DNA from 2 places in the Duganella sp. AC237 genome. Region 2 is predicted to be linked to the other one. Evidence: predicted binding sites of a transcription regulator. Region 2 holds the regulator's gene; the other holds the start of a gene.
The links. The regulator LexA, encoded in region 2, represses DNA repair genes until DNA is damaged. The targets are predictions, from matches to a motif close to ACTGTATNNNNATACAGT.
Positions count from the first base shown of each region.

Region 1: a site for LexA is predicted at 5,235-5,252, ahead of recA (recombinase RecA). Genes of this name have one in related genera too.

Region 1 is NZ_CEEDEW010000003.1:791,309-799,312, forward strand. It holds gene AC0IYS_RS03825 (alpha/beta hydrolase family protein) at 1-421, opposite strand, end outside; gene AC0IYS_RS03830 (sodium:solute symporter family protein) at 507-2,570, opposite strand; gene AC0IYS_RS03835 (DUF4212 domain-containing protein) at 2,567-2,869, opposite strand; gene AC0IYS_RS03840 (sensor histidine kinase N-terminal domain-containing protein) at 2,862-4,415, opposite strand; gene AC0IYS_RS03845 (response regulator) at 4,412-5,128, opposite strand; gene recA (recombinase RecA) at 5,303-6,412, shown strand; gene recX (recombination regulator RecX) at 6,488-6,946, shown strand; gene AC0IYS_RS03860 (phosphoethanolamine transferase) at 7,018-8,004, shown strand, end outside.
Region 2 is NZ_CEEDEW010000003.1:5,228,263-5,236,266, forward strand. It holds gene rpsR (30S ribosomal protein S18) at 1-218, opposite strand, end outside; gene priB (primosomal replication protein N) at 234-539, opposite strand; gene rpsF (30S ribosomal protein S6) at 570-962, opposite strand; gene AC0IYS_RS23180 (DUF5695 domain-containing protein) at 1,123-3,828, shown strand; gene lexA (transcriptional repressor LexA) at 3,946-4,584, shown strand; partial or broken gene AC0IYS_RS23190 (IS4 family transposase) at 4,693-6,020, shown strand; gene AC0IYS_RS23195 (cystathionine gamma-synthase family protein) at 6,146-7,390, opposite strand; gene purF (amidophosphoribosyltransferase) at 7,447-8,004, opposite strand, start outside.

The sequences.
Region 1 (8,004 bases), 4.4 Mb from region 2:
TGCTGCCGTCGCGGTTGACCGCGTACAGGCCGGGGGCGTAGCGCGCGTCGCCCTGGCCGACGCTGCGGTCGGTGGCGGTGAACACCAGCCGCTCGTCGTTGACCCAGTCGAAGCTGCCGATGTCGGCGTCGCTGAAATTACCCACGCCCTTGACGCTGTTGTCGCTCAGCGTGATGACGGCCAGCGCGTCGCGCATGTCCTTTTTGCCCAGGCGCACGGCCAGGTATTTGCCGCTGGGCGAGAGCAGCGCGCCGCTGAACTCGGGATTGCTGAAGAAATCGGCGATCGGCGGACGCGCGGCGGTGGTGGCCGGCGCCGGGGCGGCGGGTTGGCCGGCCTCGGCCGCCGCTGCCACCCGTGGCACGGTCAGGACGGCGAGGGCGAGCAGTGCGGAATGGGCGAGCAATTGCTTGAGTCTCATGGGATGGTATGAAAGTAGGATAACTGCCCGAGGGTACCACCAAGTTATCAAATCCGCCACATGCGGTGATGCCCGAAATGTAACGTTACATATTCGTGCGTTCGGCCGCGCGGATGTAATCGACCAGCGCGGCGGTCTCGGGGTCCGGCGCCGGCGTCATCAGGCTGACGGCCACCATCGTCAGCAGGCCGGCCGGCACGCCGAAGATGCCGGCCGAGATCGGCGCGATGTGGAACCACTGGCCGGCCGCGCTGCCCCCGAGCACCGGATTGGTGTGCAACATATAGTAAAGGCAGACGGCGAAGCCGGCGATCATGCCGGCCACGGCGCCCTGGTAGTTGGCGCGTTTCCAGAACACGCCCAGCGCCAGCGCCGGGAACATCGCCGAGCCGGCCAGCGAGAACGCCGCGCCCACCAGCGAGATGATGTCGCCGGGCTTGGTCGAGGCGGCGTAGGCGGCGATGAAGGCCACCCCCAGCAGCAGCAACTTGGAGATCGTCACGCGCTTTTGCGTGGAGGCGGTGCGGTCGACGATCTTGTAATAGATGTCGTGCGACAGCGCGTTGGAAATCGCCAGCAGCAGGCCGTCGGCGGTCGACAGCGCCGCCGCCAGCCCGCCGGCCGCCACCAGGCCGGAGATCACGTACGGCAGGCCGGCGATCTCGGGCGTGGCCAGCACCAGCACGTCGGCGTCGATGGTGATCTCGGCCAGCTGCACCACGCCGTCGCGGTTGATGTCGCTGATGCTGAACAGCGGATTGACCTTGTCGACATTGCTCCAGTACGAGACCCAGTTGGGCAAGTGGGCGAAGTCGCTGCCGACCAGCGCGCTGTAGATGTCGTACTTGACCAGCACCGCCAGCGCCGGAATGGTCAGGTAGATCAGCAGGATGAAGAACAGGGTCCAGAATACCGACACGCGCGTGTCGTGCACCGACGGCGTGGTGTACGAGCGCATCAGGATATGCGGCAAGGCGGCCGTGCCCAGCATCAGGCAGAACACCAGCGCCAGGAAGTTGTTGCGCTTGATGTCGGAGGTGGCCGGATCGCCGGGGTAGGGCGTGGCGTGCGGGGTGATCGGCTCGGCGCGGGCCAGGTTCTGGGTGCGCGCGTCCGACCACATGCGGGCGGCCTCGTCGGCGTCTTTCGGATAGGCGATCAGCGCGCGCTCGGCGTTGCGGATCTCCAGCAGCGAGGCGTTGCGCAGCTTGACCTCGTCGAGCTTGCGCTGCATTTGCAGCCGTCCCGCCTCCCACGACGACGGCAGGGTGTTGAGGCGCAACTGGTAGTCGTCGGCGCGCTGGCGGAAGATGGCGCGCACCTCGGCCTCTTTCGGATCGTTTTGAAGCACCGCTTCGCGCGCGCTCAGTTGCGGCAGCAGCTTGCCGTAGGCCACCTGCGGAATCGGGTTGTCGCTGTGCTTGGCCGACAGCCAGATGGCCGGTATCAGGAAGGCGACCAGGATGATGATGTACTGCGCCACCTGGGTCCAGGTGATGGCGCGCATGCCGCCCAGGAAGGAGCACACCAGGATGCTGGCCAGGCCAAGGAAGATGCCGACCGAGAAGTCGACGCCGGTGAAGCGCGAGGCGATCAGTCCCACCGCGTAGATCTGCGCCACCACGTAGGTGAACGAGACGATGATGGTGGCGGCGACGGCGATGATGCGCACGGCGCGGCCGCCGCGGTTTTCGTCGCTGGCGCCGCCGTAGCGCGCGGCCAGGAAGTCGGGGATGGTGTACTGGCTGAACTTGCGCAGGTAGGGCGCGATCAGCAGCGCCACCAGGCAATAGCCGCCGGTCCAGCCCATGATGTAGGCCAGGCCGTCGAAGCCGTGCAGATACAGGCCGCCGGCCAGGCTGATGAAGCTGGCGGCCGAGATCCAGTCGGCGGCGGTGGCCATGCCGTTGAACATGGCGGGCACGCGGCGTCCGGCGACGTAATATTCCAGCACGTTGGAGGTGCGGCTGAGCACGCCGAGCGTGGCGTACAGCACGATGGTGGCGAACATGAACAGGTAGCCGATCCACACGCGCGGCATGCCTTCCTGCTCCAGCACGGCCAGCGAAATCAGGAAGAAGACGAAGCCGAGCGTGAACAGCAGGTAGTAGCGGCTCAGGCGCCGGAAGAAGGTGCCGGGTTCTTTCAAACGGGTGGCTCCTTCATGGCCGAGGGCTTGACTGCCGCGGCGGCCCGGTCCAGGCGGCGCATGCGCCAGGCGTAGAACGCCAGGATGGCCAGCGACACCAGCGACGCGCCCTGCGCGGCCAGGTAGAACGACAGCGGCCAGCCGAACACGCTCAGCCCGGTCAACTCGCGCGCGAAGAAGGCGACGCAGAAGCCGGTGAGCAGCCACAGCAGCAGCAACCAGCCGGTCATGGCGCGGGTCTTGCGCCAGTGCTGTTGGCGCGTCAGCGGCGTGGCGGGCGGGACTTTGGCGTCATCCATAATGCGGCGGCTCGCTTTCTTCTTCCGGCGGTGGCGGCGGCGGGAAGCCGACCCGGAACAGGCAGCCCGGCAGCTTCGGTTGCAGGGCGCGCGGATTGCTGTAGATGTCGACCTCGGCGCCGTGCTGCTGGGCGATTTCGCGCACGATCGCCAGCCCCAAGCCGCTGCCCTCGGCGGTGTGGCCGAGGATGCGGTAGAAGCGCTCGAACACCCGCTCGCGCTCGGCCTTGGCGATGCCGGGCCCGGTGTCCTCGACTTCCAGGTAACCGGGCTCGCCGTGGTGGCCGCGCACCCGCACCGTCACGCTGCCGCCGGCCGGCGTGTAGCGCAGCGCGTTGTCGATCAGGTTGGACAGCAGCTCGCGCAGCATGGTCGGATCGCCGACGATCTGCACCGGTTCGTCCGGCGCCTCGTAGCCCAGGTCGATGCGGTGCGAGAACGAAGCCTGCACCCAATCCTGTACCACGCCGCGCGCCAGTTCGGACAGTTCCAGCGGCAGCATCGCGGTGCCGGTTTGCGGCTGGTTTTCGGCGCGCGCCAGGGCCAGCAGCTGGTTGACCAGGCGCGTGGCCGCCTGCGAGCTCTTGGCCAGCTGTTCCAGCGAGCGGTGGATCTCGCCGCCGTCGGTCTGGCGCAGCGCCAGCTCCGACTGCATGCGCATGCCCGCCAGCGGCGTGCGCATCTGGTGCGCGGCGTCGGCGATGAAGCGTTTTTGCATCTCGATCGACAGCGACAGCCGCGCCAGCATTTCGTTGAGCGAGCGCACCAGCGGGGAAATCTCCTCCGGCACGTCGCTCGATTCGATGGGGCTCAGGTCGTCCGAACCGCGCGCGCGTATGCGCTCCTGCAACTGCGCCAGCGGCGACAGGCCGCGCGCCAGCGCGAACCAGACCAAGGCCAGCACGATCGGCAGGATGATGAACTGCGGCAGGATCACGCCCTTGATGATCTCGTTGGCCAGCTGGCCGCGCTTTTCCAGCGTCTCGGCCACCTGCACCAGCGCCAGCTGCGGCGCGTCGTCGCCGACCCTTTCCAGCCGCACATAGGAATAGGCCACGCGCACCGGCGTGCCGTGCATGCTGTCGTTGCGGAAGCGCACGCTGCCGGCGCGGTAGCGCTCGTCCTCTTCCAGCTGCGGCGCAGGCAGGTCGCGGTCGCCGTCGATGTGCTCGCCGCGCGGGCCGTGGATCTGGAAATACACATTGTCGACGTCGTCGGCGCGCAGGATGTCGCGCGCCGAGCCGGACAGGCTTTTAATGATCTTGCCGTCGACCGAGCGTACCTGCTGCGCCAGCACCGTCACGCTGTCCTCCAGCGCATGGTCGAACGGCTGGTTGGCGATCGACTTGGCGACCAGGTAGGTGATGGCGATGCTCATCGGCCACAGCAGCAGCAGCGGCGCCAGCATCCAGTCGAGGATTTCGCCGAACAGGGAATTTTGCATGCCCTCGTCGGCCTCGGCGGCGGGCGGCTGGTATTCCGGGCCGTCCTCCTGCGCGTCCTTGAATGGCTCGGGCAAGTGCCCGGGCGCCGGCAGGCGGTTCACTTGACGGCGTCGCCGACGTCGGCGTTGGCGCTGGCGCGGGCCGCTTCGGAATATTTCTCCAGGCAATAGCCCAGCCCGCGCACGGTGGCGATGCGCACGCCGCCCACCTCGATCTTCTTGCGCAGCCGGTGCACATAGACCTCGATGGCGTTGTTGCTCACTTCCTCGCCCCATTCGCACAGGTGGTCGACCAGTTGTTCTTTCGACACCAGGCGGCCGGTGCGCGCCAGCAGGATTTCCAGCAGGCCCAGCTCGCGCGCCGACAGGTCCAGCATCTGGTCGTTGATATAGGCGCTGCGGCCGACCTGATCGTACGACAGCGGCCCGTGCTTGATGACGGTGGCGCCGCCGCCGGCGCCCCGGCGCGTGAGCGCGCGCACCCGCGCCTCCAGCTCGGACAGCGCGAACGGCTTGGCCATGTAATCGTCGGCGCCCAGGTCGAGGCCGTTGACCCGCTGCTCGATCGAGTCGGCCGCCGTCAAAATCAGCACCGGCAGCAGCGACGCGCGCGCGCGCAGCCGGCGCAGCACCTCCAGCCCGGACAGCTTGGGCAGGCCCAGGTCCAGGATCAGCAGATCGAATTCCTGGGTGGAGAGGGCGGTGTCGGCCTCCTGGCCGTTGCGCACGCAATCGATGGCGTAGCCGGACTGGCGCAGCGAGCGCGTCAGCCCGTCGGCCAGCACGCTGTCATCTTCGGCTAGTAAAATACGCATGTCAGAACACTCCGGCTACAGAAGTTTGTATTGTGTTTCATTTCCCGCAAGGTGGCGAGTTTTTGTACGATTTCGCCGATTCTGTAGAAATCCGCTTGCATTGATAACTGTTTTTTTATACAGTACTGCCTGAACCGACGAATTGTCCCACCACCCACTGGTTGAAAGCACATTATGGACGACAAAAAAGCTGTAATTCCCGCATCTGAAAAAGCCAAGGCGCTGGCCGCCGCGCTGGCACAGATTGAAAAGCAATTCGGCAAAGGCTCCGTCATGCGCATGGACGCCAACGCGCCGATCGAGGACGTGCAAGTGGTGTCGACCGGCTCGCTGGGCCTGGACATCGCGCTGGGCGTCGGCGGCTTGCCGCGCGGCCGCGTGGTGGAAATCTACGGTCCCGAGTCGTCCGGTAAAACCACGCTGACACTGCAAACCATCGCGGAAATGCAAAAATTGGGCGGCACCTGCGCGTTCATCGACGCGGAACACGCGCTGGACGTCGGCTATGCCCAAAAATTGGGCGTCAACCTGCATGAACTGCTGATCTCGCAGCCGGACACCGGCGAGCAAGCGCTGGAAATCTGCGACGCGCTGGTGCGTTCGGGCTCGGTCGACCTGGTCGTCATCGACTCCGTGGCCGCGCTGACGCCACGCGCCGAGATCGAAGGCGACATGGGCGATTCGCTGCCGGGCCTGCAAGCCCGTCTGATGTCGCAAGCGCTGCGCAAGCTGACCGGCTCGATCAACCGCACCAATACGCTGGTCATCTTCATCAACCAGATCCGTATGAAGATCGGTGTCATGTTCGGTTCGCCGGAAACCACCACCGGCGGTAACGCGTTGAAGTTCTACGCCTCCGTGCGCCTGGACATCCGCCGCACCGGCTCGATCAAATCGGGCGACGAGGTGATCGGTAACGAAACCAAGGTCAAGGTCGTCAAGAACAAGATCGCGCCACCGTTCAAGGAAGCGCACTTCGACATCCTGTACGGCGCCGGCACCTCGCGCGAAGGCGAGATCCTGGACCTGGGCGTGGAAGCGAAGATCGTCGAGAAGTCCGGTTCGTGGTACAGCTACAACGGCGAGCGCGTCGGCCAGGGCAAGGACAACGCCCGTATCTTCCTGCAGGAGCGTCCGGCGCTGGCGTGGGAAATCGAAAACAAGGTCCGTGAATCGCTGGGCGTGCGCACTTTGCCGCCGCTGGCAGCCGACAAGGCCGAGAGCGTCGTCAAGCTGAAGTCGGTCGATAAAGCGGACAAAGGCGACAAGGCCGACGCGGCGTAATTTGCCCGTAGTCCGAATCGCAGCCACCGCGCCATTCCCATGGCCGGTGGTTTTTCTCATTGTGCAGAGGGTTTTATGGCCGCACCTCAACTTAGCCTGAAGGGACGCGCGCTACGGTTCCTGTCGATGCGCGAGCACAGCCGGCTGGAGCTGGGCCGCAAGCTGTCCAAGTACGCGGAGGAGGGCGACGACATCGAAGCGCTGCTCGACCTGCTGGAAAAAAACAACTGGCTGTCGCAGGAGCGGTTTTCGGAATCGCTGATCCACCGGCGCTCCGCGCGCTTCGGCAACAGCCGGATCGTGGCGGAATTACAAAGCCACGGCGTCAAAGGCGAAGCGTTGCAGGAACTCAAAGCCGGCCTGGCCGACAGCGAAACGGCGCGCGCCTGCGAAGTGTGGGAGCGCAAGTTCGGTGTCGTCGCCACCGACCCGAAGGAGCGCAACAAACAGATGCGTTTTCTGATGCTGCGCGGTTTTTCCCAACGCGCCGTGCAAGCCGCGATGAAAGGCGTCGATCTCGACGAGGAAATGTAAGTTGTCGACGGCCCATTGCGGGCCGCTGGCAACCGGGTAAAATGGATTTTTCTCCCAAGAAATCCACCGCCATGACCCGACGCGATATGGCCAAGGCACTGACGCTGGCGGCGTGGCTCTGGCTGCCAACGCTGGCGGTGCTGACAACGGATCAACCGCAAAGCGCCGCCGACATCTTCGCGTTGCTGGCGTTTTCCCTCCTTGTGCTAGCCCTTCCGCTGGCGCTGATACCGCGTGTACGCCTCTACTTCCTGCTCTGGGCCCCGCTGGCGCTGCTGGTCTTGCCATACACTTATCTGACGTACTTCTACAGCAGCGTCCCGGGCGACGCCATATTGGCGTCGGCCCTGCACACCAGCCCCGCCACCAGCATGCAAGTGCTCGCCTCGTTTGGCTGGCGCGTCTGGCTCGTGCCGCTCAGCCTGCTGGCCTACGTACTGCTGGCCCTCAGCCTCAAGCGCCAATGGCAACTCGGCATGCCGACCCGCAAACGCCTGCTGGCCGTCGTGCTGGCCTGTGTCAGCATTGCCATGGTCGCCCGGCTGGCGCTACCCCAGCAGCTCAAGCTGCCCCCGCTGCTGGAACAATCCACACTCAACCTGGCCTTCCCCAGCGGCCTGGCGATGTCGCTGTCCCGACTGGCGCGCCACCAAAACCACGCCAGCGCCAAAGAATTCGCCAGCGTCCACGGCCGCCCGGCCACTGGGGCGGAGCCGCAACCGCTGCTGGTCGTGCTGGTCATCGGCGAAAGCCTGCGCGCCGACCACCTCGGCATCAACGGCTACGTCCGCAACACCACACCGCAACTGGCCGCGCTCGGACCGGAACTGCTGACGTTCCCGGACGTCGCCTCCACCGCCAACTGGACCGACCACGCAATGCCCGCCATCGTCTCGCTGCCGGCCGGCACTGCGGGCAAGCAACGCGCCAGCGTCCTGCAAACCTTCAGCGAAGCCGGCTTCCGCACGGCCTGGCTGTCCAATCAGGAGCCGACGCCGTTCAGCCGTGGCGCCGACGTCGTCGAGCACGCCGTCAACGCCCAGGACTTCCATCTGCGC
Region 2 (8,004 bases):
CGCTGGTAGTGCGCCTTGGTGCCGGTCAGACGTGCTGGCATGATCTTGCCGTTTTCCTGGACGAAGTCCTTCAGGGTATCAACGTCTTTGTAGTCAACCTGCTCAACGCCAGCGGCGGTGAAGCGGCAGAACTTCTTGCGCTTGAACAGTGGATTTTGTTGCTTGCGCTTTTCTTTAAGCTTGAGCTTGTTTTTGTCGAACTTTTTACCGAATGCCATTTGAGGCTCCTGTATCTAAATTGAGCTGTCTGGGACAGCACTAAAATCAATGATGTGAAACACCAGGCTTTTGCTGTTGCGTGTCTTTTTGTTGAGAAAACCGGTGAACTGGTACACCCCGCCCAGTGGCGCCTGGTTGAAGCGGCCCGAGATCTCGCCCGCGGCAACCGCGGAAATCTCGAATTCGCTCAACCGGGCAATGCCCGCCTCCATCTGCTGCGACCGGTGCTGGAGTACAGCGTTCACGATCGGCATGCCGGCCGGGGTATAGCGCAAGGCGTCCCGTTCGGCGATCAAGGCAATGAATTGGCTTTGATTCACTGGAGCTGAGTCAGCTCGGTTTTGCAACAATTAGGCCGCAGGAGCGGCGGCAACAGGAGCTGCTGGGGCTTCGGTGCGATGCGATTTCGCTGCATCTTCACGTTGTACCGACTTCATCATCGGCGAAGGAGCGGTTTCCGCTTTCTTCATCTTGACGGTCAGGTGACGCAGCACGGCATCATTGAATTTGAAGGCGGTTTCCAGCTCGACCAGGGTCTCGTTGTCGCATTCGATGTTCAGGCAGATGTAGTGTGCCTTAGCCAGTTTCTGGATCGAGTAAGCCATCTGACGACGGCCCCAATCTTCAACACGGTGCACGGCGCCGCCGCGGGTCGTTACGGTGGTTTTGTAACGTTCGATCATGGCGGGCACTTGCTCGCTCTGGTCCGGATGGACGATAAATACTATTTCATAGTGACGCATGCAAACTCCCTTAAGGACTGTGAAAATATAGCCCACCCTGGCGTCAAGACAGGTGTGGGAAGAGGTAAGCCCGCGACTATATCAGCTTTTCGGGCGGAAATCTACCCCTTCGCCGCCCCGGGACAGTGCTAACATCTTGCAAAACCAACAGGATTTCGATATGCAACCTTTCCGCGCGCTGTCCCCTCTGCTGTTTACCTTCCTCATTACGGGCCCAGCCCACGCCGCCGAGGTGCCCACCCCCGCCGCCGCCAAACCCAGCCATCCCGACATCGCCACCAAGGCCTACAGCACCAGGGAATTCCTGCTGGCGCTGCGCACGGACACCCAGACGCTGGCCCGGCTCGATCCGGTCGCCGATCCCAGCTTCGACTTCACACCCGGCCCGAGGGAAGCCGAGCGCCAGTACGACGGCTACGCCCACATCGGCGACCTGAACCTGCGCCTGCGCAGCGGTGGCGCCGGGGCCTGGCAGGAATTCTCCTCATCCGCCGCGCGGCGACCGATCAAGCCGCTGACGGCCGGCGGCAAGGTCCTGGCGGCGGCCGACATCACGGCCAGCCTGGGCAAGGACCTGCCGTTGACGGTGGAGCGGCGCTGGCTCAACGAGGGCGGCACGCTGGTGCTGCGGTTCACGTTGATTAACAAGTCGAACGCGCCGGTGGAAATCGGCGGCCTCGGCATGCCGATGGTGTTCGACAACATCATCACCGACCGCAACCTGGAGCAGGCCCACGCCAGCGCCAGTTTCGCCGACCCTTATATAGGCCGCGACGCCGGCTATGTGCAGGTGACGCGCCTCAACGGCCAGGGCCCGGCGCTGATCGTCACGCCGGACGGGCGCACGCCGCTGGAAGCATGGCGTCCGCTGACCGACCGCAGCCCGCGCGCGCAAACCTCAGAAGGCTTCTACGACTGGACCGTCGCCAGCAAGGCCTACGCCGAGAACGAATGGAAGAACGCCGGCGAACAGTGGAACACGCCGACCAGCATCACTTTGGAAGCGGGCGCGCGGCGCGACATCGGCGTGCGCTTCGCCACGGCGCCGTCGATCCGCGCCATCGAAGCCGCCCTGATCGCGCAAAAGCGCCCGGTCGCCGTCGGCATCCCCGGCTACGTGGTGCCGACCGATCTGGAGGCGACCTTGTTCCTCAACAGTCCGCAAAAAGTCGTCGGCATCACCAGTTCGCCCGAGAACGCGCTGGCCGTCGCGCCGGTCAAGTCGAGCGCCAAAGGCTGGGCGCGCTACACGGTGCGCGGCAACGGCTTGGGACCGGCGCGCCTGTCGATCGCCTACGCCGACGGCAGCGTGCAGACGGTCAGCTACTTCGTCACCAAGCCGCTGGAGCAGACGGTGGCCGACCTCGGCAAGTTCTCCACCACCCAGCAATGGTTCGACGACAAGACAGATCCGTTCAACCGCGCGCCTGCCATCCTCACCTACGACCGCGACGCCAAGCGCATCGTCACCGACGATCCGCGCGTGTGGATCTCGGGCATGAGCGACGAAGGCGGCGGCGGCAGCTGGGTGGCGGCCATGAGCAAGCAGCTCGACAACCCGGACGCGGCCGAAGTGGCCAAGCTTGAACGGCTGGTCAACGAGACGGTGGTCGGCAAGTTGCAGGTGGCCGACGGCCCGCAGGCCGGCGCCGTGCGCAAGAGCCTGTTCTACTACGACCCGAAAGCCTTCCCCGGCTACTACAACCAGAAAGCGGACTGGAGCACCTGGACCTCATGGCCGAAGAAGGACGCGGACGACCTGGGCCGCGCTTATAACTATCCGCACGTCGCCATCGGCCACTGGGTGCTGTACCGGCTGGCGCGCAACCACGCCGGCCTGGTCACCGCGCACGACTGGCGCTGGTACTTGCAGCGCGCCTACCAGACCACGGTGGCGATGGTGCGCGACGCGCCCGAGTACGCGCAGTTCGGGCTGATGGAGGGCGACGTCTTCCTCGACATCCTGAAAGACCTGCAGCGCGAAGGCATGACGGCCGAGGCGGCCGACATGGAAGCGATGATGAAGCGGCGCGCCGACCACTGGCGCACCCTTGCCTACCCGTTCGGCAGCGAGATGGCGTGGGACTCGACCGGCCAGGCCGAGGTCTACGCGTGGATGCGCCACTTCGGCTACACCAAGCAGGCCGACATCACGCGCGAAGTGATCCTGGGCTACGACCCGGCGATCCCGAGCTGGGGCTACAACGGCAACGCCCGCCGCTATTGGGATTTCTTATATGGCGGCAAGACCGCGCGCATCGAGCGCCAGATCCACCATTACGGCTCGACCTTGAACGCGGTGCCGCTGTTCGACGCCTACCGGGCCAACCCGAGCGACCTGCACTTGCTGCGCGTGGCCTACGGCGGGCTGCTGGGCGGCATCACCAATATCGACCGCGACGGTTTCTCGTCGGCCGCCTTCCACGCCTGGCCGGACATGATGCGCTGGGACGCCTACAGCGGCGACTACGGCATGGGCTTCTACGGCCACGCGTACGCGACCGCCACTTATGTGTTGAACGACCCGACCTTCGGGTGGCTCAGCTTTGGCGGCAACATGAAAGTGGCTAATAATGGCACGGTCCAGATCGTGCCCAAGGACAGCGCACGCACGCGCCTGTTCGTGGCGCCGGCGCGTGCCTGGATCACCCTGGAGGCGGGCAAGATCGACAGCGCCACCTACGATCCGAAGAGCGGCGCGATCACGATCGAGCTCGCAGCCGCCACCGCTGCGACGCCGGCGGCCCGTCTGCTGGTCGAGAGTCCGGGGGGCAGATTCAAGCCGCAGGGCCTAGTTGCCGAGCGCGATGGCTACAAGATTCCGCTGACGGCGGCGACCACGCGCGTGCTGTTGAAGCCACGATGAAGGTGGTTGAACGAACTTTTTTCATTTTATTTCGCTGAACACAACAAATTTCCTTGCATTGCGGGCCATACTGTACAAAAATACAGACTGTCTATATACACAGGCCCAACTGCACTCATGATCAAGCTCACCGCACGTCAGGAACAAATTCTCAATCTGATCAAGGATGCCATCGAAAACACCGGCTTCCCGCCGACGCGCGCCGAGATCGCCAACGAACTGGGCTTCAAATCCGCCAACGCGGCCGAGGAGCATCTGCAGGCGCTGGCGCGCAAGGGCGCCATCGAAATCGCCGCCGGCACCTCGCGCGGCATCCGTCTGCTGGGCGTGCACGCCGAACCGGCCACGCCGAAGGTGCCGGTGTCGCTGATGATGTCGTTGCCGCTGATCGGCCGCGTGGCCGCCGGCTCGCCGATCCTGGCGCAGGAAAACCTGGAGACGAGCTACAGCGTCGACCCGGCGATGTTCTCGTCCAAGCCGGACTACCTGCTCAAGGTGCGCGGCGAATCGATGCGCGACGCCGGCATCATGGACGGCGACCTGCTGGCGGTAAAGAAGGTCGACAGCGCCAAGAACGGCCAGATCGTCGTCGCGCGGATCGGCAACGACGTCACGGTCAAGCGCTACCGCAAGACCGGCACCCTGGTCGAGCTGCTGCCGGAGAACCCGGACTTCAAGATCATCAAGGTCGACCCGGAGGCGGACGAGTTCGCGCTGGAAGGCCTGGCGGTCGGCCTGATGCGCAGCTGGCACTAAGCCCAACCCAGGCTCTCATTCCGGGGTCAGGTCCTAATGCCGCTAAGTTAAGCTCTTAGCGGCATTTTTCTTGTAAACGACGGCCGAAAGTGTTAACTTGCCGGCACGATGCTATCAGATGCCATTTCCCTCGCTATAGACCTTCCAAGCCCGCCCGACTGGAGGCGGCTAGGCGCGCATTTACCTTACGAATGGATTGAAGGGGCGCTGGCCGCCACTGACAAGGCCAGTATCCGGTCACGGCGTCTGCCGGCGCAGCAGGTCGTTTGGCTCGTCATTTCGTTGGCTTTATACCGGCATTTATCGGTCAAGGACATCGTCGACAGCCTCGACTTGGCGCTGCCGGAACTGGCTGATCGCTGCATCACCTCCAGCGCCACGACGCAGGCGCGCCAGCGCGTTGGGGCCGAGCCACTCAAATGGCTATTCGAGAAATCGGCCCAGCAGTGGATAGGCCACGACCAAGCGCATTATTTATTCAAGGGATTGCACCTGCTGGCCATGGATGGCACGACGCTGCGCCTGGCCGACAGCGCGGCCAACCGCGAGCATTTTGGCGCGCAGAATTATCCCAACGACAAGGTGGCCAGCTATCCGCAAACGCGGGCCGTCACCTTGATGATGGCCGATACCCAGCTCATCCGCGACGCCCGCTTTGGCCGCTACAGCGTCAGCGAGATGACGCACGCCCATGACCTGCTCGCCAGCGTGCCCGACGACTCGCTCACGGTGTTCGATCGCGGCTTCTTCTCGGCGCAGTTGTTGTCCAATTTAACCACGGACGGCAACAACCGCCACTTCCTCATTCCGGCGAAAACCAATACCAAATGGACCATCGTGGAAGGCACCGACGAAGACGCATTGGTGGAAATGGCGATCTCGGCGCAGGCCAGAAAGGCGACCCCACGTTGCCCAAAACGTGGCGCGCACGAGCGGTGAAGGTGGACGACGGCGACGGCGGCAAACCGCGCCACCTGCTCACTTCGCTGACAGATCGCAAAATGATCAAACGTGCTGACTTGGCTGCCTGTTATCAGCGTCGCTGGCGCATCGAGACCAGCTACAGGGAATTGAAACAGTCCATGCTGGGATCGGCGCTGACCTTACGCAGCATGAGCGTCGAAGGCACCGAGCAAGAGATCTGGGGTGCGATGATCGCCTACAACTTGATTCGCATTGAAATGGCCAAGGCGGCATTGGAGGCCAAATGCGCGCCCACCTCGATCAGTTTCCTCCTCGCCCTGACCACCATTCAGAACGAACTGATGACGATCGGGCGAGCAACCTCGCCGGGAACCATTCCGGCCAGACTCAAACGCCTGCGCGATAGGCTGGTACTCGACCTGAAGGCGCAGCGACCCGGCCGGAAATTCGACCGGGTCGTTAAAGCGGTGGCGCAGCGATATCCAGAGAAACGACTAACTAAAAAAGCTTAACTTAGCGGCATTAGGGTCAGGTCCACCATTTCTACACGCTCTCGGCCGTACGTGCGGCCACGGGGCCTTGTTTTGGCAATAAGGCTGGGCTCGTGTAGAAATGGTGGACCTGACCCTGGAGTTGTTTAGCAGCCTTCCAGGGCGCAGGCGAAGTCGTCGAGCAGGTCGTCGGTGTCTTCGATGCCGACCGAGACGCGTATCAACGATTCGGCGATGCCCATCGAGGCGCGGCGCTCGGCACCCATCTCGTAGAAAATCGTGTGCGCGACCGGAATCACCAAGGTGCGCGTGTCGCCCAGGTTCGACGCCGGAATCGCCAGCTTGAGGCGGTTCAGGAAGTCGAAGCAGTCGATCCCATCCTTCAATTCAAAACTGAGCAGCGAACCGTGCTTGCGGAACAGTTCGCTCGAGATGCCGTGCTGCGGGTGCGATGCCAGGCCCGGATAGTGGACGGCGGCCACGCGCTCGTCCGCCTCCAGGATCTCGGCCAGCGCCAGCGCGTTGGCACTGGTGCGCTCCATGCGCAGCGCCAGGGTTTCGGCGCCGACGGCGATGTGGTGCGCCGCCTCCGGCCCCAGCGAGGCGCCGAAGTCGCGCAACCCTTTGGCGCGGATCTGCGCCAGCCCCCATTGCACCGGCGCTGCCTTCTTGTAGTTCTCGTAGATATTGGGGAATCTGGTCCAGTCGTATTCGCCGGTATCGGTCAGGCTGCCGCCCAGCGCGTTGCCGTGGCCGCCGATCGATTTGGTCAGCGCGTTGACCACCAGCCCGGCGCCGACCGACTTCGGCCGGAACAGGTACGGCGTGGTCATCGTGTTGTCGACGATGTAGAGGATGCCGCGCGCCTTGCACAGCTCGCCGATGCGCTTGAGGTCCGCCACCTGCGTGCGCGGGTTGGCTATGGTTTCGACGAACACCATGCGGGTCTGGTCGGTGATGGCGGCCTCGACGTTGGCGACGTCGGTGGCGTCGACGAACGACACGCCGACGCCCTGCGCCATCGTGGTCTGCCACAGGCTGTTGGTGTTACCGAACAGGAAGGCCGACGAGACGACATGGTCGCCCGCGCGCAGCAGCGCCTGGAACACGGCGCCGATCGCGCCCATGCCGGTGGCGAAGCACAAGGTGCCGACGCCCTGCTCCATCTTGTTGACCTTGTCCTCGAGCGCGGAGATCGTCGGGTTGCCCTGGCGGCCGTAGCGGAAGCCCGGCTCCTTGCCCTGGAATACGGACGCCAGCTGGCGCGCGTCGCTATAACCGAACGCGACCGAGGTGTGGATCGGCTTGTGCAGCGAGCCATGCTCGATGCCCTTCAGGCGGTCGTTGTGCAGGATGGTGGTGGTGAAACCGTAGTGTTTCTTATCGTTCATATGCTTGGAATGGTCAAAAAAAAAGCCCGGTACGGCGAACCGTACCGGGCGCGACATCAGCCTTCGGCGGTCGCGAGATTCAGATTCAGTTGCGAGCGGCCGGCGTCCTCGTGGGTCGTCTTGGCCTTCGGGTTGTGGCGCGCGTACTCCAGCTTGTCGAGGTATTCCTTCGACACGTCGCCGGTCACATAGATGCCGTCGAAGCACGACGCTTCGAAGTTCTTCAGCTCCGGATTGACGTCGGAGATGGCGCGCTTCAACGACTCGATGTCCTGGTACACCAGGTGGTCGGCGGTGATTTCGCGGCAAACTTCCTCGGTGGTGCGGCCGTAGGCGATCAGCTCGTCGCGGGTCGGCATGTCGATGCCGTACACGTTCGGGTAGATCACCGGCGGCGCGGCCGAGGCGAAGATAACTTTCTTCGCGCCCGCTTCGCGCGCCATCTGCACGATCTCCCGGCTGGTGGTGCCGCGCACGATGGAGTCGTCGACCAGCAGCACGACCTTGTCCTTGAATTCGGAGGCGATCGCGTTCAGCTTCTGGCGTACCGATTTCTTGCGCGCGGCCTGGCCCGGCATGATGAAGGTGCGGCCGATGTAGCGGTTCTTGATGAA